DNA from 3 places in the Blastococcus carthaginiensis genome. Region 3 is predicted to be linked to each of the others. Evidence: predicted binding sites of a transcription regulator. Region 3 holds the regulator's gene; each other region holds the start of a gene.
What was found. The regulator LexA, encoded in region 3, represses DNA repair genes until DNA is damaged. The targets are predictions, from matches to a motif close to TCGAACANNTGTTCGA.
Positions count from the first base shown of each region.

Region 1 (7,881 bases), on a different contig from region 3:
GGCCGACGGCGCCCGGCCGAACGACGCGACGACGGCGCGGCTGCGTGGCCCCCACACCTCGACGAAGCGGCGGTAGGCGGCGGCGTCGTCGGGCCCGCAGGCGGTCTCGATCGAGGCGCAGGTGGCGTCCAGGTCGACGGAGAGCACCAGCGGCCGGCCGTCCGGGCCCGGGGCGCCGGGGGAGGGCGCGGGCGCGAAGCCCCACGGGTCGCAGTCGATGTAGCGGAGGCCGTGCTCGGCGAGCCCGAGCTCCTCGACGATGCCGCTGTGCCGGACGATCACGTGCGCGCTGGACCCGCGGTCCACGTGCACGCCGGGCCAGCGCTCCACGGTCGAGACCGCCCCGCCCAGGACGTCGTCGGCCTCGACGACCTCCACGGACAGGCCCTCCCGGGCGAGGTAGCAGGCGGCCACGAGGCCGTTGTGCCCGGCGCCGACGACGACGACGTCCACGGGGCCGGGGGGAACGGTGCCGGAGGGGGAGGTGGTCACGACCGGGGGTTCGCCGCGGACGGGTCGTGCGGATGCAGCGGCAGCCGGGCGCCGAGGATCGCGAAGGGCCGGGAGTCGCCCGGGAAGTGGTAGCCGCGGGCCAGGTCGACGAAGCCGTCGGCGCGGTACAGCCGGAAGGCCTTGGTGTCGGCGTCCGGCGTGGAGAGCAGCGCGACCGGGTGCGGCAGCCCCTCGACCAGGGCGTGCAGCAGCTGCCGGCCGAGCCCCTGGCTCTGGGTGTCGGGGTGCACGTGCAGCTCGCACACCTCGAAGGCGCCGGGCAGCCACTTCTTCGCCGTCCGCCGGTCGAGCGCGGCCCGCACCTGGTCGTGCCACCACTGCCCCGGGGCGATGAGGTAGCCGTAGCCGAAACCGACCAGCCGCTCGCCCTCGGGGGTGCGGGCGAAGGCGCCCACGGCGCGGAACCCGGGGCGCTCGGTGTGCTGGACGGCGTAGCCGTACCGTCCGGCGACGATGCCCGAGTCGTAGCCCATGGCCAATCCGTAGATCGCCAGCACCTCGTGCATGTGCTCGCGCATCCACGGGACGGGCAGTTCGAGGATGCGGGTGGCGGGGCGGGTGCCCGTCACGGGGCGACCGCCCCGGCGGGATCCGGCGGGGACGCGTCGGGCACGGGGTCCCCGCCGACGGTGGTGGCGGTGCCGTCGAGGAGGCCCCCGCCCACCTCGGCCGCGGTGCCGGCGGTGATGCGGAGCAGCTCGTCGTAGCTGGTGGGGAAGACCGCGGCCGGGTGCCCCGCCGCGGCCCACAGCCGGTCGTAGCGGGCGAGCTCCACGTCGACCAGCGTGCCCAGGGGGGCGGGATGCCCCACCGGGGCCACCCCGCCGATGGGCTGGCCGGTCTCCTCGCGGACGATGTCCGGCGGCGCCGGGACCAGGGAGCCGACGCCGAGCAGCGCCGCGACCTGGAGGACGTCGACCCGGTGCGCGCCGCTGGTCAGCACGAGCAGCGGCGCACCGTCGGCGAGGAACACCAGGCTGTTGACGATCGCGCCGACCGGGACGCCCAGCGCGTCGGCGGCGGCGGCCGCGGTGCGGACCTCCGCGGGGAGGGTGCGCACCTCACCCTCGGCGCCGGCCGCGGCGAGGGCACGGGCGACGGCGGCCACCCGGGGGTGCGGGGGTGGGCTCATGCGTAGATCCTGCCACCGCCCAGGGGTGCGCGCGCCCGGCGGTGCGGGGCGCCGGGGCACGTCCGCCGACCCGGCCGATCCTGCACCCCTCGCGAGGTGAGAGGCCGGGGCGGCGCGGGGTCGGCCAGCGCAGTCCTCCCTCCGCGGCGCCGCTCCCGCGCGGCGTCGGTGCGGGTGGGCGGACACGCCGCGACCCGACTTGACGCGGGGGGAGCGCTCCGGTCTACTGGACCTCGTTCGAACGCTTGTTCGAACGACTGATCGGCCCGCCCTTCCCGGCTCTCTTCCCCGCCGGTGGGGTGGCGGGCGTGCGGGGCGAGGCGAGGGGAGGCTGTCATGGGCCGGGTGCTCGGTGAGGTCGTCGGTCGGGCCGGCGAAGAGGTGCAGGTCGAACGCGGCCCGCTGGGTCCGGTGCAGTTCTGGCGCGGGCAGTCCCGGTACGTCGTGGGCGAGCTGCTCGACTCCTGGGTGGAGACGGCGCCGTGGTGGCTGAGGGACGCCGAGGCGGGCGGCGCGTCGGACGACCTGGTCGCGCCCCGCGAGGTGTGGCGGGTGGAGGCGGTGCGGGCCGGGCGGTCGCGCATGAGCTTCGCCGGCGTCTACGACCTGACGTGGGACACCTCCGGCAACCGCTGGTGGCTCGTCCGGGTGCACGACTGATGGGCGCCGCGCGCGCCGTGCCGGCCGGCCAGCTGCCGCTGCCCCCCGCGCTGCCCGCCGCGGCCATCGGGCTGCTCGGCCAGGCCCACCGCGGCCTGGCGGAGGCGGCCGCGGCCACCGATCCGCGGGAGCGGTACGCCACCGCGCACCTGGCGGCCCTCCGCGCCGCCGCCGCGGTGCTCGCCGCGCGCACCCGCCCCGAGGGTGGCCGCCGGCGCCCGCGCAGCGCATGGGTCCTGCTCGGTGAGGTCGCCCCCGAGCTGGGGGAGTGGGCCACCTTCTTCGCCGCCGGCGCGGCCAAGCGCGCCGCGGCGGAGGCGGGGCTCTCCCGGGCGGTCACCGAGCGGGAGGCCGACGACCTGGTCCGCGACGTGCGGGGTTTCCTCACCGTGGTCGAGGCCGGGCTGGGCGCCGATGCGCTGCCCGAGCCGCCCCGCTACCCGCGGCCGCACGTGGTCGGCGGGGCCGCGCCCCGGTCCACGATGTCCCGGTCCACCGGTCCCCGCAGGTGAGTGACCCCTTCGTCCACCTGCACGTCGCTTCCGGCTACTCCATGCGGTACGGGGCCAACCACCCGGCCGACCTGGTGGCGCGGGCGGCCGAGCACGGCATGCCGGCCCTGGCCCTGACCGACCGGGACGGGCTCTACGGCGCGGTGAAGTTCGCGCAGGCCTGCCGGTCGGCCGGGGTGCGGCCGATCTTCGGTGTCGACCTGGCGGTGGCGCCGGCACTGGGCACCAGCGTGCCGCCGGCGCTCGCGCACGTGCTGGGGGAGGACCCCGCCGCGGCCCGGGCCCCCCGGCCGCGGAGCGCGACGGCCCCGCGCCGGTCGCCGGCCCGCGGTGGGGTGAGCGTCGACCCGCGGCTGCCCCGGGTCACCTTCCTCGCGCGCGACGGCGCCGGCTGGCGCTCGCTGTGCCGGCTCGCCAGCGCCACCCACCTGCGCGGCACTCGCGGTGAGCCGGTGAGCTCGCTGGCGATCGCCGCCGAGCACGCCACCGGGCTGGTCCCGCTGCTCGGTCTCGGCTCCCCGGTGGGCCGGGCCCTGCTCGCCGGCCGGGCCGACCTGGCCGCCGAGCAGCTGGACGCCTGGCGTGCGGTCTTCGGCCCGGGGCTGGCGCTGGAGGTGGTGCACCACCGCGGCCGGGGCGACCGGCAGCGCGCGCAGGCGCTGCTCCGGTTCGCCGCCGAGCAGCAGGTGTCGGTGGTCCTGAGCAACGCGGTCCGGTACGTCGACGCCCTCGACGCCCCGACCGCCGACGTGCTGGACGCCGCCCGGCGGCTGGTCCCGCTGGGCGCCCGGCACGTCGACCGGACCACGGCCGAGGGGTACCTGAAGTCGGGCAAGGAGATGGCCGAGGTCGCCGAGGACCTGACCGGCCCCGACCGGGACGCCGCCCTGCGGCTGCTCGAACGCACCGCCCGGCTGGCCGAGCAGTGCGCCGTCGACCCCGCCGGCGACCTGGGTATCGGCAGCGTCCGGCACCCCGAGCTGGACGTCGTCACCACGCCGGCCGAGCGGGGGATGGGTCCGGCGCAGGTGCTGCGCACCCGGTGCGAGGCGGGGCTGGGGCGACGGGGCATAGCGCCCACGGCCCGGGTGCGGCAGCGGCTCGAGGAGGAGCTCGGGGTCATCGACTCCCTCGGGTACCCGTCCTACTTCCTGACCGTCGCGGACGTGGTCGACCTCATCAAGAGCTTGAGGGTTCGGGCGGCGGCGCGCGGATCGGGCGCCGGCAGCCTGGTCACCTACCTGCTGGGCATCTCCGACGTCGACCCGCTGCGCTACGGGCTGCTGATGGAGCGGTTCCTCTCGCCGCTGCGCCACCAGCTGCCCGACATCGACATCGACGTGGAGTCCGCGCGGCGGATGGAGGTCTACGACGCGGTCATCGCCCGCTTCGGCGCCGACCGGGTCAGCTGCATCTCGATGATGGACACCTACCGGGTGCGCCACGCCATCCGCGACGTCGGGGCGGCGCTGGGCCTGCCGCCGGCGGAGATCGACGCCGTCGCCAAGGCGTTCCCGCACATCCGGGCCAACCAGGTGCACGCCGCGCTGCGCGACCTGCCCGAGCTGCGGGCCAGCCGGTACGGCTCGCGTCGCGCCGGCGGCACCGGCGACCTCGACCTGCTGTTCGACCTCGTGTCCCGGCTCGACGGGCTGCCCCGGCACATCGCGCTGCACCCGTGCGGGGTGCTGCTCTCCGACGCCACGCTGCTGGACCGCACGCCGGTGGAGAGCAGCTACCTCGGCTACCCGATGAGCCAGTTCGACAAGGACGACGTCGAAGAGCTGGGACTGCTCAAGCTGGACCTGCTCGGCATCCGGATGCAGTCGGCGATCGCGCACGCCCTCGACGAGATCGAGCGGACCGACGACGAGGTCGTCGACATCGACGCGATCCCGCGGGACGACCCGACGACGTTCGAGCTGATCCGCAGCACCCGCACGCTCGGCATGTTCCAGATCGAGTCGCCGGGGCAGCGGGAGCTGGTCGGCAAGTTCGGGCCGCGGACGTTCGAGGACATCATCATCGACATCTCGCTGTTCCGGCCCGGGCCGGTGAAGAGCGACATGGTCACCCCGTTCCTCATGGCCCGGAACGGCTGGCGCGACGCCGAGTACCCCCACCCCGACCTGGAGTTCGCCCTCGCCGAGACCGCCGGGGTGGTGGTCTTCCACGAGCAGGTGCTGCAGGTGGTGGCCCGGATGGCCGGCTGCACGCTGGCCGAGGCCGACGAGGTGCGCCGGGCGCTGGGGGAGAAGGACGCCCACCCGGAGGTGCGGGCGTGGTTCGTGCCGCGGGCGCTGGCCGCCGGCTATCCGGTGGAGGTGGCCGAGCGGGTGTGGGAGGTGCTGGCCGCCTTCGGCTCATTCGGCTTCTGCAAGGCGCACGCGGCGGCGTTCGCGCTGCCCACCTACCAGTCGGCGTGGCTGAAGACCCACCACCCGGCGGCGTTCCTGGCCGGGGTGCTCACCCACGACCCCGGCATGTACCCGAAGCGGCTGATCCTCGACGACGCCCGCAACTTCGGCGTCCGGGTGCTCGGCCTCGACGTCAACGCCTCGAGCGGCAGCTACCGGGTCGAGCGGCTCGAGGCCGACGCCGACGCCGAGGACGCCGGGGTCGACCCCGCCGACGACACCTGCGAGGGTCCTGAAGCTGAGGTGGAGGTCGAGGGTCGGGGCTGGCGTCGCCCGGAGTGGATGCCCGCCGCGATGCCCGATCCCACCCGGTACGGCATCCGGCTGTCGCTGGCGGACGTGAAGGGCATCTCCGACGACGAGGTGGCGCGGGTGGTCGCCGGGCAGCCCTACCGGTCGCTGACGGACTTCTGGGCGCGGGCGTCGGTGTCCCGCCCGGTGGTCGAGCGCCTGGTGCTGGCCGGCGGGTTCGACTCGCTCTACGGGTTCGGGATGCGTGACCGGGAGGCCGGCCGGCCCACCCGCCGGCGCCGCCAGGTGACCCGGCGCGACCTGCTGCTGCAGATCAGCGAGCTCGACCGGTGGAGCCGCAGCGGCGCACGGGCGACCTCCGACGGGCAGCTGAGCCTGGACCTCATGGGGGTGGAGCTGCCCGAGGAGTCCGCCGGGGAGCCAGCCGGCCCGGAGTGGGCCGAGGGCAGCGGGTTGCCCGAGTTCACCGACGCCGAGCTGGTGCGGGCGGAGCTGGAGGTGCTCGGGCTGGACGCCAGCCGGCACGTCGTCGACTTCTACCGGCCGTTCCTGTCCGCTCTCGGCGCGGTGCCGGCCGGGGAGCTCCTCGGCTGCCGCAGCGGCAGCGAGGTGCTGGTCGCCGGGGTCAAGGTGGCCACCCAGACCCCGCCGATCCGATCCGGGCGCCGGGTGGTGTTCGTGACCCTCGACGACGGCACCGGCTGCACCGACTCGACCTTCTTCGAGGACGCGCAGGGCCCCTACGCGGCGACGGTCTTCCACTCGTGGCTGCTGGTCATCCGCGGGGTGCTGCGCCGGACCGGGCCACGCGGTGTGTCGCTGCGGGCCACCGGGGCGTGGGAGCTGCCGGCGCTGCACGAGGCGTGGGAGGCCGACGGGCTCGACGGGGTGCGCGACCTGATGGCGACGCCGGGGGAGTTCACCGAGCAGGCGATCGCCGGGGCGGCCGCCTCGCACGGCTCCCGGCCGGTGGTCGTGCGGCCGGTCCTGGTCCACCCGACCGGCTTCCGGATGTCGCCCTACGCCGACATCAAGCCGGCCGGCGACGAGACCAAGGTCGCGGCCCGCCGCGCCGCCGCCGGGCCGCCGCGGAAGCTCTGGCACTCCAGCCCCGGCAGCTCCGGCCACTGAGCAGGAGCCCCGCCGCCCCCACCGCGACGCACGTCCGCGGTGGGGGCGGCGCGGGGCCGCCGGCTCAGCGGGAGGCGCGCTCGGGCTAAGCCCGCACCGCGATCGCCTGAGCAGCAGCGGCGAAGGCACCGGCGCCGACGATCGCCACGTAGAAGACCCACGCCGGCCGGCCGAGCTCGATGGCGAAGGCCCCGGCGAGCAGGAGGGCCGCGATGGCGACGTCGGAGCCGTGCCGCTGCCAGCGCGGCAGCGCCTCCGACACGTGCCACACGCGGATCGGCCGTCCGGTGCCCGCCGCCGCGGCGACCCGCACCTGCAGCACGGCCACCACCGCCCCGAGGAGCACCAGACCCGCACCGACGACGGTCACGGCCCGGAGGCTAGCGGCAGCTCGTCCTCACCGGAACCGGGCGTTCCGGTGCGCGCCGGCGCCCGGGCTCAGCCGTTGCCGCCCTCGGGCTCGGTGGCGTCGTCGACCTCCTGCTCGACCTCGTCGACGCCCTCCTGGATGTTCTGCTCGACGCTGTCGTCGACGACGTCCTCCCCGCAGGCGACCGTCGTGAGGGAGGCAGCGGTGATGGCGAACGCGGCAGCGGTCCTGCGGAGCAAGTGCGGACGGGTGGCGCGGGTCATGGCAACTCCTCGGTCATCGGTGCACTGACCAGCCAGGAGTGCCCTCGGGTCGCCGACCGGTAAACGGACGCGGCGGCCGACCGGCCCGGCGGGGCTCGGCCCACATCGGTGGGAGCGCCCGCGGACCGATGAGTCCGGCCGGCGGCGGGGGTCTGACCACCGACACCGGCGCCCGGCCGGCGTGTGGAGGAGGAACCGACCATGCCCAAGCAGATCCCGTGCCTGTGGTTCGACGGCCAGGCCGAGGAGGCGGCGACGCTGTACACCTCGGTCTTCCCGAACTCCCGCATCGGCGCGATCACCCGCTACGGCCCCGACATGCCGCCGCCCATGGAGGAGGGCGACGTCCTGACCGTCGACTTCACCCTCGACGGCCAGGAGTACACCGCCCTCAACGGCGGGCCGCAGTTCCCGTTCAACGAGGCCGTCTCCTTCCAGATCATGTGCGCCGATCAGGAGGAGGCCGACCGCTACTGGGACCGGCTCACCGACGGCGGCGAGGAGAGCATGTGCGGCTGGCTCAAGGACCGCTTCGGCGTCTCGTGGCAGGTGATCCCGGTGGAGCTGATGACCCTGCTCCACGACCCCGATCCGGCCCGTGCCCAGCGGGCGACCCAGGCGATGCTGCAGA
Region 1 covers NZ_JASNFN010000025.1:4,480-12,360, reverse strand. The annotation lists gene QOZ88_RS17875 (phytoene desaturase family protein) at 1-492, opposite strand, end outside; gene QOZ88_RS17870 (GNAT family N-acetyltransferase) at 489-1,082, opposite strand; gene QOZ88_RS17865 (YbaK/EbsC family protein) at 1,079-1,645, opposite strand; gene QOZ88_RS17860 (DUF6504 family protein) at 1,982-2,305, shown strand; gene QOZ88_RS17855 (SAV_6107 family HEPN domain-containing protein) at 2,305-2,817, shown strand; gene QOZ88_RS17850 (DNA polymerase III subunit alpha) at 2,814-6,617, shown strand; gene QOZ88_RS17845 (hypothetical protein) at 6,703-6,987, opposite strand; gene QOZ88_RS17840 (hypothetical protein) at 7,056-7,250, opposite strand; gene QOZ88_RS17835 (VOC family protein) at 7,452-7,881, shown strand, end outside.
Region 1: a site for LexA is predicted at 1,883-1,898, ahead of QOZ88_RS17860 (DUF6504 family protein). Genes of this name have one in related genera too.

Region 2 (7,881 bases), on a different contig from region 3:
ATGCTCGCAGCGAACAGGTGCGGCTCGCCCGTCTCGATCCCCGACCAGATGCGCAGCTCCGGGAACCGGCCGCGGACCTCGGCCAGCTCCGCGACGTACCCCTCGACGTCGATGGGCAGCTGGTGGGCCGGGTAGCGGTCGACCAGCCCCTCCTCGGTGGCCCGGTCCTCGTCGTGCCACACGGTGAAGTCCAGGTGCTCGGTGAACGCGATCGCCGGCAGCCCCTGGGCGATCGCCCGCTCGCAGGCCTTGCGCATGGTCGAGGAGTCGGGTGTGTCCCACGACCAGTGGGTGTGCACGTGGTTGTCGGGCGGCAGTTGCCCCTGGTGTGCCCTCTCGAGTGCCATCGCCTGTGGATTCTCCCCCGCCGTCCCCAGGTGCCGCGCGGCCACCCGTTCCGTCCCTGCCCGTGCCTACTGTCGTCGGCATGAGCACCGCCGCACCGCCGTCCTCGATCGCCGACGAGGCCCTGGAGATCCTCCGGGAGCTGACCGGCCGCCCCGACGCCGTCTTCCGCGAGGGGCAGGACGCCGCCGTCGCCGCGCTGGTCGAGCGCTCCCAGCGGGCGCTGGTCGTCCAGCGCACCGGCTGGGGCAAGTCCGCCGTCTACTTCGTCTCCACCGCCCTGCTCCGCCGCCGCGGCGCGGGCCCGACGCTGCTCGTGTCGCCGCTGCTGGCGCTGATGCGCGACCAGGTGGCCGCCGCGGCCCGCGCCGGCATCCGCGCGGTCGAGATCTCCAGCGCCAACATGACCGAGTGGGACGACATCGCGGCCCGCCTGGCCGCCGACGACGTCGACGTCCTGCTCGTCTCGCCCGAGCGGCTCACCAACCCGCGGTTCCGCGAGGAGCAGCTGCCCGGGCTGGTCGCCCGGTGCGGCCTGGTGGTCGTCGACGAGGCGCACTGCGTCTCCGACTGGGGGCACGACTTCCGCCCCGACTACCGCCGCATCCGCGACCTGCTGGGCACCCTTCCCGACGGCACCCCCGTGCTGGCGACGACGGCGACGGCGAACGAGCGGGTGGTCGCCGACGTCGCCGAGCAACTGGGCGCCGGTGGCGTCGAGGTGACGACGGTCCGCGGCCCGCTCTCCCGCGACTCGCTGCGGCTGGGGGTGCTCCGGCTGCCGTCGGACCGGGCGCGGCTGGCCTGGCTGGCCGCCCACCTCGGCGACCTGCCGGGCAGCGGCATCGTCTACACGCTCACCGTCGCGGCGGCGGAGGAGACGGCGAACCTGCTGCGCGACGCCGGCCACGAGGTACGCGCCTACACCGGCCGCCTCGACGACGCCGACCGCAAGGACGCCGAGGAGGCGTTGCGGGGCAACGAGGTGAAGGCGCTGGTCGCCACCTCGGCCCTCGGCATGGGCTTCGACAAGCCCGACCTGGGTTTCGTCGTCCACCTGGGGGCGCCGTCCTCCCCGGTCAGCTACTACCAGCAGGTCGGCCGTGCCGGGCGCGCCGTCGAGCACGCCGACGTGCTGCTGCTCCCCGGGCCGGAGGACATCGCCATCTGGCAGTGGTTCGCCACCTCCTCGATGCCGCGGGAGGACCACGCCGCCGCGGTGCTGACGGCGATGGCCGACGGCAGGGCCTGGTCGGTCGCCCGCCTGGAGACGGTCGCCGACGTGCGCCGGTCCCGCCTGGAGCTGCTGCTCAAGGTGCTCGCCGTCGACGGCGCGGTGGAGCGCGTGCAGGGCGGCTGGCGGTCCACCGGGCAGCCGTGGGTCTACGACGCGGACCGCTACGCCCGCGTCACCCGCACCCGCGAGGCCGAGCAGCGCGCGATGCTCACCTACGCCAAGCCCGTCGACGAGGCCGAGTGCCGCATGGCCTTCCTGCAATCCGCGCTCGACGACCCGACGGCGTCCCCCTGCGGCCGCTGCGACGTCTGCGCGGGCCCCTGGTACGCGGCCGACGTGCCCGAGGCGGCGTCCGAGGCGGCGTCTGCCGCGCTGGACCGGCCCGGTGTGGAGCTGGCGCCGCGCGCGATGTGGCCGACCGGCGCCGACCGGCTGGGCGTCGACGTGAAGGGGAAGATCCCGCCGGGGGAGCAGCTGCAGACGGGCCGGGCGGTGGCCCGGCTCACCGACCTGGGCTGGGGCCAGCGGTTGCGCAGCCTGCTCGGGGACGACGGCGTCGGCGGGGTGGTCGAGCTCGACCTCGAGGCGCCGGGCATCGAGGAGGACCCGGACGCGGCCTTCGAGGTCCCGGTGCGGCGCTCGGTCTCCGACGTGCCACCCGACGAGGAGCTGCTGCGGGCCTGCGGCCGGGTGCTCGCCGCCTGGGACTGGACAGAGCGCCCGGCCGCGGTGGTGGCGATGCCGTCGCGACGCCGCCCGCAGCTGGTGAGCGGCGTCGCGCAGGGCCTGGCTCGCATGGGGCGGCTGCCCTACCTCGGCGAGCTCTCCCTCGCGCACGGTGGGCCGACCGGGCAGCCCGGGGGGAACAGCGCTTTCCGGCTGGCCGCGGTGTGGGACCGGATCGTCGTGGGACCGGAGCTCCGCGCGCGGCTGGCGGAGGTCTCGGGGCCGGTGCTGCTCGTCGACGACCTGGCCGACTCGCGGTGGACCATGACCGTCGCCGGCCGGGAGCTGCGCCGGGCCGGGGCGGCGTCGATCCTGCCGTTCGCCCTGGCGCTCACCGCCTGACGGCCCATCCGTGAGTCGGCGACGGGTGAGGCCCACCGGGTCCGCGCACTGCGCCCGCGCCTCGCGCGCTCACCTGGCCCGCCAGGTGGTCCGGGGGTGGGACCGCTGTCCACAGCTTTTCGCACACATGTGCGGAAAGTCGGAGTAGCGTGCCGGCATGCAGCTCGCGCACCAGCCCTCCATCTGGGACCTGGCCGAGGAGGCCGCGCTCACGCCCCTCGCCGGCCGCGTCGCGCGGCACGAGCTCTCCGCCGGCGCGTGGGTCGACCACCTGCCGGGCTGGGTGACCGGCTCCGACGAGGTGCTGGACGTGCTGCTCGGCGACATCGGCTGGCGGGAGGACCGCCGCCAGATGTACGAGCGCGAGGTCGCCGTACCACGGCTGCTCCGCTGGTACTCCGGCCAGGAGGAGCTCCCGCACCGGCTGCTGACCGACGCGCGCGAGCAGCTGAACCGCCACTACCTGCCGGAGCTCGGCGAACTCTTCGTCACCGCGGGCATGTGCCTCTACCGGGACGGGCGCGACAGCGTGGCCTGGCACGGCGACCGGATCGGCCGCGGGCGATCGGCGGACACCATGGTGGCCATCGTCTCCTTCGGGTCCCCGCGGCCGCTGCTGCTGCGGCCGGCCGGTGGTGGGGAGTCGCTGCGGTTCCCCCTCGGGCATGGCGACCTCGTCGTGATGGGTGGCTCGTGCCAGCGGACGTGGGAGCACTGCATCCCCAAGACGGCGAGGCCGGTGGGTCCGCGGGTGAGCGTCCAGTTCCGCCCGCGTGGCGTCGCCTGAGAAGGACCTCCCGCGCCGCCTCCCGTGCAGGCTCGGGGCGGTGCCCGGGACGGGGCCGGGGACCCCCCCTGCAGGCCCCCTCCGGGGGCGTGTACTGTTCTCCCTGCACCGAGCGAGAACGGACCGGGCCGCGAGGCCCGGGAAACCGCCGGCAGAGCCCCTGAGGCCGAGCTGCTGCGGAGCCCGGTGTAGAGTGGGGAAATCGCCTCGAACGAAGGCCAAGAAATTGGCCCGGATTCGTGCGCGTCCGCTCCTTGAGAACTCAACAGCGTGCCGAAAGTCAGTGCCAAGTAATACCCCGTGCCGGTCTTCGGATCGGCTGGGATTCCTTTGGTTGATTGATATCGAGAGTGTCAGCTCTCGGTTCTCAGCCGGTATCAAATCATCTACGGAGAGTTTGATCCTGGCTCAGGACGAACGCTGGCGGCGTGCTTAACACATGCAAGTCGAACGGTGAACCGCTTCGGTGGGGATCAGTGGCGAACGGGTGAGTAACACGTGGGCAACCTGCCCCTGGCTCTGGGATAACTCCAAGAAATTGGGGCTAATACCGGATATGACCGCTGACCGCATGGTCTGGTGGTGGAAAGATTTATCGGCTGGGGATGGGCCCGCGGCCTATCAGCTTGTTGGTGGGGTAGTGGCCTACCAAGGCGACGACGGGTAGCCGGCCTGAGAGGGTGACCGGCCACACTGGGACTGAGACACGGCCCAGACTCCTACGGGAGGCAGCAGTGGGGAATATTGCGCAATGGGCGGAAGCCTGACGCAGCGACGCCGCGTGGGGGATGACGGCCTTCGGGTTGTAAACCTCTTTCAGCAGGGACGAAGCGAGAGTGACGGTACCTGCAGAAGAAGCACCGGCCAACTACGTGCCAGCAGCCGCGGTAATACGTAGGGTGCAAGCGTTGTCCGGAATTATTGGGCGTAAAGAGCTCGTAGGCGGTTCGTCGCGTCGGCTGTGAAAACCTGAGGCTCAACCTCAGGCCTGCAGTCGATACGGGCGGACTTGAGTTCGGCAGGGGAGACTGGAATTCCTGGTGTAGCGGTGAAATGCGCAGATATCAGGAGGAACACCGGTGGCGAAGGCGGGTCTCTGGGCCGAAACTGACGCTGAGGAGCGAAAGCGTGGGGAGCGAACAGGATTAGATACCCTGGTAGTCCACGCCGTAAACGTTGGGCGCTAGGTGTGGGGGCCATTCCACGGTCTCCGTGCCGCAGCTAACGCATTAAGCGCCCCGCCTGGGGAGTACGGCCGCAAGGCTAAAACTCAAAGGAATTGACGGGGGCCCGCACAAGCGGCGGAGCATGTTGCTTAATTCGATGCAACGCGAAGAACCTTACCTAGGCTTGACATGCACGGAAATCCTCCAGAGATGGGGGGTCCGTAAGGGCCGTGCACAGGTGGTGCATGGTTGTCGTCAGCTCGTGTCGTGAGATGTTGGGTTAAGTCCCGCAACGAGCGCAACCCTCGTTCTATGTTGCCAGCACGTGATGGTGGGGACTCATAGGAGACTGCCGGGGTCAACTCGGAGGAAGGTGGGGATGACGTCAAATCATCATGCCCCTTATGTCTAGGGCTGCAAACATGCTACAATGGCCGGTACAAAGGGCTGCGATACCGCGAGGTGGAGCGAATCCCAAAAAGCCGGTCTCAGTTCGGATTGGGGTCTGCAACTCGACCCCATGAAGTTGGAGTCGCTAGTAATCGCAGATCAGCAACGCTGCGGTGAATACGTTCCCGGGCCTTGTACACACCGCCCGTCACGTCACGAAAGTCGGTAACGCCCGAAGCCGGTGGCCCAACCCCTGTGGAGGGAGCCGTCGAAGGCGGGATCGGCGATTGGGACGAAGTCGTAACAAGGTAGCCGTACCGGAAGGTGCGGCTGGATCACCTCCTTTCTAAGGAGCATCTCACTACCTCCGCTTCGCGGGGGTGGTGCAGAGCCGCGCCCAGGCCGTGACGGCCCCTCAGTCTCGGGGGGTCGCGTCGTGTCTGGGGTGGTGCTCGAGGGTGGAACGCTGACCAGTTCGCACCGGCAGCCTGGTGCTGCCCCTAGTACTGCACACATCTGGTGTGTGCGTGGAGCGGGGTGGGGTCGGGTGGCTGGTGGTAGGCACGCTGTTGGGTCCTGAGGGAGCGGACCCGGGGTCCCCGTGAAGGGGGGTTCTGGTTCTGGTTTCTCGTGTCAGGGCCGTCTGGGTCTCGTACCGCTGATCGCCGCCTGTGGGTGGGGTCGGGTCTGGCGGGGTCGGTGCAGGCGGTGGCTGGTCGTACGTTGAGAACTGCACAGTGGACGCGAGCATCTTCTGACTCTGGTAGCAGAGTTTCAAGTGTTGTAGGCCCGCTGCACGCTTCCTTCCGGGGGTGTGGGGCGGGATTTTTGTGTGGCCAAGTTGTTAAGGGCACACGGTGGATGCCTGGGCACCAGGAGCCGATGAAGGACGTAGGAGGCTGCGATAAGCCTCGGGGAGCTGTCAACCGAGCGTTGATCCGAGGATTTCCGAATGGGGGAACCCCGCACCAGTCATGTGGTGTGACCCGCGCCTGAACACATAGGGCGTGTGGAGGGAACGTGGGGAAGTGAAACATCTCAGTACCCACAGGAAGAGAAAACAACAGTGATTCCGTGAGTAGTGGCGAGCGAAAGCGGAAGAGGCTAAACCGATCGCATGTGATAGCCGGCAGGCGTTGTGTGGTCGGGGTCGTGGGACAGTTCTGCATCCTCTGCCGGGGGTGCGGGGAGTCATAAAGGATCTGTGTTAGTGGAAGGCCTCTGGAAAGGGTCGCCGTAGAGGGTGAGAGCCCCGTACACGAAAACACGGTCCCTCCCGAACTTGTTTCCCAAGTAGCACCGAGCCCGTGAAATTCGGTGTGAATCCGGCGGGACCACCCGCTAAGCCTGAATACTCCCTGGTGACCGATAGCGGACAAGTACCGTGAGGGAAAGGTGAAAAGTACCCCGGGAGGGGAGTGAAATAGTACCTGAAACCGTGTGCCTACAAGCCGTGAGAGCCTTATGCCACTTCGTGTGGCGGGGGTGATTGCGTGCCTTTTGAAGAATGAGCCTGCGAGTTAGCGGTACGTGGCGAGGTTAACCCGTGTGGGGTAGCCGTAGCGAAAGCGAGTCCGAACAGGGCGATCTCCAGTCGCGTGCTCTAGACCCGAAGCCGAGTGATCTACCCATGGCCAGGTTGAAGCGCGGGTAAGACCGCGTGGAGGACCGAACCCACCAGGGTTGAAAACCTGGGGGATGAGCTGTGGGTAGGGGTGAAAGGCCAATCAAACTCGGTGATAGCTGGTTCTCCCCGAAATGCATTTAGGTGCAGCGTCACGTGTTTCTTGCCGGAGGTAGAGCACTGGATGGCCGATGGGCCCCACAAGGTTACTGACGTCAACCAAACTCCGAATGCCGGTAAGTGAGAGCGTGGCAGTGAGACTGCGGGCGATAAGGTTCGTAGTCGAGAGGGAAACAGCCCAGATCATCGGCTAAGGCCCCTAAGCGTGTGCTAAGTGGAAAAGGATGTGGGATCGCAGAGACAACCAGGAGGTTGGCTTAGAAGCAGCCACCCTTGAAAGAGTGCGTAATAGCTCACTGGTCAAGTGGTTCCGCGCCGACAATGTAGCGGGGCTCAAGCACACCGCCGAAGCCGTGGCATTCACACAACAACCCGCCGGCATCTTTCGTGGGTGCCGGCCAGGTGTGTGGATGGGTAGGGGAGCGTCGTGTGGCGGTGGAAGCGGCGGAGTGATCCAGCCGTGGACGCCACACGAGTGAGAATGCAGGCATGAGTAGCGAGAGGGGAGTGAGAACCTCCCCCGCCGGAAGACCAAGGGTTCCTGGGCCAGGCTAATCCGCCCAGGGTGAGTCGGGACCTAAGGCGAGGCCGACAGGCGTAGTCGATGGACAACGGGTTGATATTCCCGTACCCGCGAAGGAACGCCCATGCTGAACCCAGCGATGCTGACCCACCGACGCCGGGGAGCCTCCTTGTGAGGTGAACCGGGGAAGCTGGGGACCCGGACTGGTAGTAGGCAAGCGATGGGGTGACGCAGGAAGGTAGTCCTACCGGTGAGTGGTAGTACCGGTGCAAGGGTGTGGCCCGTCCGATAGGTAAATCCGTCGGACATGAGGGTGAGGCCCGACGCATAGCCGATTGAGGCGAATTGGATGATCCTATGCTGCCGAGAAAAGCCTCTAGCGAGTTCCGAGCGGCCCGTACCCCAAACCAACTCAGGTGGTCAGGTAGAGAATACCGAGGCGATCGAGCGAACTGTGGTTAAGGAACTCGGCAAAATGCCCCCGTAACTTCGGGAGAAGGGGGGCCCCAGCCCGTGAACCACCTAGCGTGGGGCAGCGGGAGGGGGTCGCAGAGACCAGTGAGAAGCGACTGTTTACTAAAAACACAGGTCCGTGCGAAGTCGTAAGACGATGTATACGGA
Region 2 covers NZ_JASNFN010000030.1:1,316-9,196, reverse strand. The annotation lists gene QOZ88_RS18940 (PHP domain-containing protein) at 1-347, opposite strand, end outside; gene QOZ88_RS18935 (RecQ family ATP-dependent DNA helicase) at 428-2,650, shown strand; gene QOZ88_RS18930 (alpha-ketoglutarate-dependent dioxygenase AlkB) at 2,808-3,437, shown strand; rRNA gene QOZ88_RS18925 (16S ribosomal RNA) at 3,823-5,339, shown strand; rRNA gene QOZ88_RS18920 (23S ribosomal RNA) at 5,828-7,881, shown strand, end outside.
Region 2: a site for LexA is predicted at 2,770-2,785, ahead of QOZ88_RS18930 (alpha-ketoglutarate-dependent dioxygenase AlkB). Genes of this name have one in related genera too.

Region 3 (7,881 bases):
GGGCGAGGCCGACGAAACGACCGGCTCCTACGCGCTCGAGGCGCGCGGCGCGCTGCGCCGGGTGGCCGGCCTCTCCACCGAGCTCGCCGACGTCACCGAGGTCGAGTACCGGCAGCTGCGGCTCGAGCGGGTCGTGCTCGTCGGGGTGTGGACCGAGGGCACCCAGGCCGACGCCGACCGTTCGCTGGCCGAGCTCGCCGCCCTCGCCGAGACGGCCGGCTCGCAGGTGCTCGAGGCCGTCAGCCAGCGCCGCGACAAGCCCGACGCCGCCACCTACGTCGGCTCGGGCAAGGCGGCCGAGATCCGCGACATCGTGGCCGCGACCGGCGCCGACACCGTGATCTGCGACGGCGAGCTCACGCCCGGCCAGCTCAACCAGCTGGAGAAGGTGCTCAAGGTCAAGGTGGTCGACCGGACCGCGCTGATCCTCGACATCTTCGCCCAGCACGCGACCAGCCGGGAGGGCAAGGCCCAGGTCGAGCTGGCCCAGATGCAGTACATGCTGCCGCGGCTGCGCGGCTGGGGTGAGTCCATGTCCCGGCAGGCCGGTGGTCGCGTCGCCGGCGGTGGCGGCATCGGTACCCGCGGGCCGGGTGAGACGAAGATCGAGACCGACCGCCGGCGCATCCGTGCCCGGGTGAGCAAGCTGCGGCGCGAGATCGCCGGCATGGCGACCGCCCGGGCGACCCAGCGGGCCAGCCGCGGCCGCAACGCCGTGCCGAGCGTGGCGATCGCGGGCTACACCAACGCCGGGAAGTCCAGCCTGCTCAACCAGCTGACCGGTGCAGGCGTGCTGGTGGAGAACGCGCTGTTCGCCACCCTCGACCCGACGGTCCGCCGCGCGCAGTCCCCCGACGGCCGGGAGTACACGCTCACCGACACCGTCGGCTTCGTGCGCCACCTGCCGCACCAGCTCGTCGACGCGTTCCGCTCCACGCTGGAGGAGGTGGCCGCGGCCGACCTGCTCCTGCACGTCGTCGACGGCTCCGACCCCGACCCGCTCGGCCAGATCGATGCCGTGCGCGTGGTGCTGGGCGAGATCGACGCGGCCGCGGTGCCCGAGCTGATCGTCGTCAACAAGGTCGACGCGATGAGCGAGGAGGACGTCCTCATGCTCCGCCAGGCCCTGCCGGGTGCCGTCTGGGTGTCCGCGCGCACGGGGATCGGCATCGACACCCTGCGCCGGCTGGTGGCCGAGCGGCTCCCGCACCCCGACGTCGACGTCGACGTGCTCGTGCCCTACGGGCGCGGTGACCTGGTGGCCCGGGTGCACCGCGACGGCGAGGTGCTCGGCGAGCTCCACGAGGCCGGCGGGACACGGCTCACGGCCCGGGTCGACGGCGCTCTGGCAGCGCTGCTCGAGGAGTTCGCGGTCCCGGTGGGCTGAGCGCGACGCGTCGACCGTCGCGGATCACGATCCGGTCACGGGCCGGTACCGTGGCGGCGTGACCAGAGGCGCGGTGCGGGTGATCGATGCACCGCGCGCCGCCCCCGTCGTCCCGGTCGGCCGTCCGCCGTGGTGGCTGGTCGTCGCGGCGCTGCTGGTCGGTGTGCTGCTCTCGGCCGACCTGCTCGCCCACGGCCCGTCCGAGCGGCTGGACCTGCGGGTGTCCGAGATCGTCAGCGACTGGGGGCTGCGGGACACCACCGGCTACCCGGCGGTCTGGGTGGTCACCCAGATCGGCGGGCGCGTGACGATCCTCGTCGTGCTCGCCATCCTGATCGGCTACCTCTTCTGGCGGCGGGGGGCCTGGCTGCCGGCCGCCCGGGTGCTCCTCGCCCTGGGGCTGCTGACCGCCGGGGTCTACGCGATCAAGCACGGCCTCGGCCGCACGGCCCCGGCGTTTCCCGGGTCCTACTTCTTCCACTCCGACGGCGTCTCGTTCCCCTCGGGTCATGTCGCCAACGCGGTGCTCATGTGGGGTGTCGCCCGATGGCAGGCGGTCGAGTACGGCCTGCCGGCCGCGGTGCAGCGGACCTTCTGGTGGCTGAGCGTGGTCGGGCCGGTCGCCACCGGCGTGGCCATGGTGTCGCTGGACTTCCACTGGATCACCGACGCGGTCGTGGGCGCAGCCGTCGGGATCGTCCTGTTGGGCGTGGTTCATGCACTGGACGAGATGGTTCTGTCACGCTGGGTACGTGCCCGAGCAGGCCGTCCCCGTTCCTGACCGCGCCCGGAGGTGCCGGCTCGTCGTCGCGAGCACCCTGGTCGGCGGCGCGGTCGTGCTCGCTCCCGCTCCGGCTCTCGCGGAGGCGCCGCCCCCCGCGCCGGCGCCGGAGGTCCGGTGCGCGATCACCGACCCACGGCTCGCCGAGCTCTCGGGGCTGGTGGTCGTGGGGGAGCAGATGCTCGCGCTCAACGACGGCGGCGAGCAGGTCACCGTCCACGGGCTGGACTCCTCGTGCGCGGTCGTCGACGTCCAGACCGGGGAGGTCGACCCCTTCGACCCCGAGGACCTCGGCGTGGCGCCCGACGGGAGCGTCTGGGTGGCCGACATCGGGGACAACGGCTCCGTCCGCCCGACCGTGGCGCTGCACGTCCTGCGACCCGACGGCACGACGGCGCTGCACCGGCTGACCTACCCCGACGGCGCGCACGACGCCGAGGCGCTGCTCCTGGCGCCGGACGGGACGCCGTACGTCGTCACCAAGGAGGTCCTCGGGGCCAGCGGCGTCTACCGTCCCGCCGCAGCGCTGGTGGACGGCGGCACGGTGCCGATGGAGCGGGTGGGGTCGGTGAACGTCACGCTGACCGGGACCCCGGGCGGCCCGGTGGGCCGGGCCGGGCAGCTTCTGATCACCGGCGGTGCGGTCGCGGCGGACGGAAGCGCCCTGGCGCTCCGCACCTACACCGACGCCTACGTCTGGCCCCTGACCGGATCCGACGTCGTCGGCGCGCTGGCCGGGGAGCCGGTGCGGGTGGCGCTGCCGGAGTCACCCCAGGGCGAGGCCATCAGCTTCACGGCCGACAACCAGGCGCTGGTGGTCGCCAGCGAAGGTCTGCCCAGCGCCGTCACCGTGGTGCCCGTGCCGGCCCGGGCTGCCGCGTCGGGCCCGGCGCCCGCGGAGGTGCCGCTCCCATCCTTCGCCGAGCTGACCACCGGCTCGGATCGGTCGCCCATCGCCGCGGCCCTGATCGCGGCGACCGTGGCGACCGTCGTGGTCTGGCTGACCGGACGGCTGCGCCGCCGGCCCTGAGGGTCAGACCCGGCGCAGAACGCTGACGACCCGGCCGAGGATCGTCGCCTCGTCGCCCGGGATGGGCTCGTACGCCGGGTTGTGCGGCAGCAGCCACACGTGGCCGTCGCGCCGCTTGTAGGTCTTGACCGTCGCCTCGCCGTCGATCATCGCGGCGACGATCTCGCCGTTCTCGGCAGTGGGCTGCTGGCGGACGACGACCCAGTCGCCGTCGCAGATCGCGGCCTCGACCATCGAGTCGCCGGCCACCTTGAGCATGAAGACCGTTCCCTCGCCGACGAGCTCGCGGGGCAGCGGGAAGACGTCCTCCACCGCCTGCTCGGCCAGCACCGGCCCACCGGCGGCGATCCGGCCGACGAGCGGGACGTAGGTCGGGGCGGAGGCCCGCTCGCCGTCGCCGACCACGGGCGGCTCGACGTGGGCGGCCGTGCTGCGGCCGGCATCCCCCGGCAGCCGGACGTCGAGTGCGCGCGGGCGGTTGGGGTCGCGCCGCAGCCACCCCTTCTTCTGCAGGACCGAGAGCTGGTGGGCGACCGAGGACGCCGACGACAGCCCCACGGCCTCGCCGATCTCGCGGACCGAGGGCGGGTAGCCCCGGCGGTCGATCGAGTCGCGGATCACCTCGAGGACGCGCCGCTGGCGCTGGGTGAGGCCGTCACCGTCGGCCGTGCGATCGGGGAACGCCCGCACCGAGGCGGTACCGCTCGCATCGGGGGCTGCCGCCCGGGTGCCTCGCCCGCCGCCGGAGGTCCCGTTCGAGTCCGCCACGTCTCCTCCTCGCCGGCTGCCCGTGCAGCGCTCGCCCGTCGTCGTCGCGTGAACGGTAGCGCTGATCGCCGACCAGTTCAAACACACGTTCGAAAGTTCTCCGTGTCGCATCGCTTCTGTCGGTCGCTTCCGGTAGACATCGGACAGGCGTTCGAATCGAACAAGTGTTCGGGCCGGCGAGGTGTCGGTCGGGAGGGCAGGAAGCATGAACAGCGGTGCTGCGCTGCGGGTCCGCGGAGAGATGTCGGCCGATGTGTGCGGGGGGCGGTCCGCGACCGCGCCCGCCCGGCACCTCAGGGTGCTGCCGCCGCCCCGCGCCTACGCAGATGCCGTCGCACCTCGCGCCGATCCGGGGCTGCCGGGCGACGGGGTGGCGCGGGTCCGGCAGTCGGCGACCGGTCGTCCGGCGACCGGTCCGGCGGCGGAGTCGCTGCCCCCGCTCCGGTTGACGGCACGGGGGCGGCGCGTGGTCGCGGTGGTCGTGCTGCTCCTCGGCCTGGGTGTCGTCGCGCTGGGCGGCGCCGTCCTCGGCGAGGACGGTGACGCGCTCGAGCTCATGGGGACGACCAAGGTCATCGTGGAGCCGGGTGACACGCTGTGGTCCATCGCGGGTGCGGCGGCCGGGGGGCGGGACGTGCGCGACGTCGTCGTCGACATCCGGCAGCTGAACCGGCTCCAGAGCGCTGCGATCAGGCCCGGCCAGGTGCTGGTGCTGCCCTGATCCACCCCGGCGTGCGCACTCCGGTGGGCCGCAACGAGAGGTTTACAAGCTCGGTCGCCGACTTCGTCAACCCTCCGTGTGGGTGTGTTCACGGTCCGTGCTCGCCGCCCGCTTACGGTCACTGGGTGTTCAGCGTCATGGAGAACCGCGCCGCGGTGTTCACCCGTCAGCCCCAGGTCGTCGAGGTCCACCAGGCAGGGGCCTGGCGGGCGGGGGAGCTGCTGGGGTGGCGGCACGATGACGCGGGTGCGTGCCAGATGTGGGTCCGGGTCGTGTCGGACGGTGTCGAGCAGATGACGTGGACCGAACTGGCCGCGGTACGGCTGCCGGAGCCCGCGTCCTCGGCCCCGCCCCCCGCGACGCAGGCGGTGCCTGCGCAAGCGGCCGCCATGCCGGGAGCTGCTCCGTCGACGGACCCTGACGCGACGGCCAGCCTCCCGCTGGTGCGGGACAGTCGTGGGGCCCAGTCGGCCGCCTCTCGCACGGGCGGCCGTCGACGCGCGCCCGAGAGCGACGCGGTTCAGGGGGTGACGGCCTCGTCCGCGCCGGCGGCCCCGGCCGGTCGCCACCGGGCTCCGGCGACCGCGCCGAGTCCCGTGGTCGGTCGGCACCGTGCTGCCGACACCGATCACCTCCGCCCCGTCGACGCGGGTGTGCCGGCGACCGCCCGAAGCAGCCGGCCGGGCGGCAGAGGGGTGCCCGCCGCGCATTCCGCCCATCCGGTCGAGAGGCGTGCGGTCAGGCACGGCTGGACGCCTCCCGCAGACCTCGAGCCCGAGCTGCTCACCCGGCCGATGCGCCTGAGCGACCAGGTGCCGCACGCACGGCGCCCTCGGGTGGGCGGCTCCGTCCGCGCCTGACGGATCAGCGCGGCCCTCGGTGGTGCCGCACCTCCCGCGGTGCTCTCCGCCGCCGACGCCCGTGGGTGGCGGCGGCCGTGGCGAGCGTGGAACTCGCGCCGGGGTCGGTGGGGGGAGAGGTGCAGCGGTGTCATCGCGCGCTTCTTCGGTGTCGCCGCGGGCAGTTCCTCGGGGCCCGGTCGGGTCGACTCCCGGCGTGTCGTCGCGGTGCTCCTGTGACGGCTGGGGGCCGCTGTTCCGCCTGCGTACCGCAGTGTCGGGGTGGAACACGCCGAGCAAACGATCACTTGCACATCTTGTGGGCGCCGTCCTAGGGTTCCCCTACATCTAGTAGTTACAGAGCTGTAAGCCCGTCCACAGGCCCGTCCTCAGGTTCTCCCCGTCGCGTCCACCGGATGTCCCCAGGGAGCTCCACAGGCAGCCGGTGAGGGGCTCGTCGGCGAAGGAGGTGAACCACCGTGCGTTGCCCGTTCTGCCACAACGCCGACAGCCGGGTCATCGACTCGCGCGAGGCCGACGAGGGCGCCACCACCCGGCGCCGTCGCTCGTGTCCGGCGTGCGGTCGGCGGTTCACCACCGTCGAGGAGGCGGTGCTCGCCGTCGTCAAGCGCAACGGCGTCAGCGAGCCGTTCAACCGCAGCAAGGTCGTCGCCGGCGTCCGGCGGGCCTGCCAGGGCCGGCCGGTCGACGAGGACCAGCTCAAGCTCCTCGCCCAGCAGGTCGAGGACGCCATCCGCGCCAGCGGTGCCGCGGAGGTGCCGAGCAACGAGGTCGGCCTGGCCATCCTCGGTCCGCTGCGCGAGCTCGACGAGGTCGCCTACCTCCGGTTCGCCAGCGTCTACCGCTCCTTCACCTCGGTGGCCGATTTCGAGCGGGAGATCGCCGAGCTCAAGGCCCGGCAGTCCGGCGCGCCGCCGGGGGAGACGGGCCCGCCCGCGCCCCGGCAGCCGGTCCCGTCCGGCAGCTCCGCCGGCACCTGAGAACTGTCGGTGCCACCCGATAGACAGCAGTTCGAGCAGTTACCGATCGCGGCTCTTCCCCAGCCCCCGATCCGCCACCGCGCAGCACCACCGCGCAGCCCCGCGAAGCACCACGCGACACACGACCAGGGAGAGCTCCACACCATGACCGAGACCGACGACCGCGTGGCCGGCGCCCGCACCCGACGCAGCGCCAAGACGCCCGGCCGGGCCAAGGGCCTCAAGATCAAGCGCGTCTTCACCACCGCTGGTGTGCACCCGTACGACGAGGTGACCTGGGAGCGCCGCGACGTCGTCATGACCAACTGGCGGGACGGCTCGATCAACTTCGAGCAGCGCGGTGTCGAGTTCCCGGCCGAGTGGAGCATCAACGCCACCAACATCGTCACCACGAAGTACTTCCGCGGCGCTGTCGGCACCGCGCAGCGCGAGACCAGCCTGCGGCAGCTCATCGACCGGGTGGTGCTCACCTACACCGAGGCCGGCCGCGAGCACGGCTACTTCGCCACCGAGGGCGACGCCGAGATCTTCGAGCACGAGCTGACCTGGATGCTGCTGCACCAGTACTTCAGCTTCAACTCGCCCGTCTGGTTCAACGTCGGCACGAGCGCGCCTCAGCAGGTCAGCGCCTGCTTCATCCTCGCCGTCGACGACGAGATGGACTCGATCCTGAACTGGTACCGCGAGGAGGGCCTGATCTTCAAGGGCGGCTCCGGTGCCGGCCTGAACCTCTCCCGGATCCGCTCCTCCAAGGAGCTGCTCTCCTCCGGGGGCACCGCCTCCGGGCCGGTCTCCTTCATGCGCGGCGCCGACGCCTCCGCCGGCACCATCAAGTCCGGTGGTGCCACCCGCCGCGCGGCGAAGATGGTCGTCCTCGACATCGACCACCCCGACATCGAGGAGTTCATCGAGACCAAGGCGCGCGAGGAGGACAAGATCCGTGCGCTGCGCGACGCCGGGTACGACATGGACCTCGGCGGCAAGGACATCACCAGCGTCCAGTACCAGAACGCCAACAACTCGGTCCGCGTCTCGGACGAGTTCATGCGCGCGGTGGAGGAAGGCGACGAGTTCGGCCTCCGGGCCCGCCTCGACGGCTCGGTCATCGAGACCGTCGACGCCAAGTCGCTGTTCCGCAAGGTCACGCAGGCCGCGTGGGAGTGCGCCGACCCCGGCATCCAGTACGACGACACGATCAACGACTGGCACACCAACCCCGAGACCGGTCGCATCAACGCGTCCAACCCGTGCTCGGAGTACATGAGCCTGGACAACAGCTCGTGCAACCTGGCGTCGCTGAACCTCATGAAGTTCCTCAAGGACGACGGCACGTTCGACGCCAGGAACTTCGTGA
Region 3 covers NZ_JASNFN010000013.1:48,286-56,166, forward strand. The annotation lists gene hflX (GTPase HflX) at 1-1,387, shown strand, start outside; gene QOZ88_RS12570 (phosphatase PAP2 family protein) at 1,446-2,168, shown strand; gene QOZ88_RS12575 (SMP-30/gluconolactonase/LRE family protein) at 2,140-3,198, shown strand; gene lexA (transcriptional repressor LexA) at 3,202-3,966, opposite strand; gene QOZ88_RS12585 (LysM peptidoglycan-binding domain-containing protein) at 4,172-4,687, shown strand; gene nrdR (transcriptional regulator NrdR) at 6,006-6,527, shown strand; gene QOZ88_RS12595 (vitamin B12-dependent ribonucleotide reductase) at 6,672-7,881, shown strand, end outside.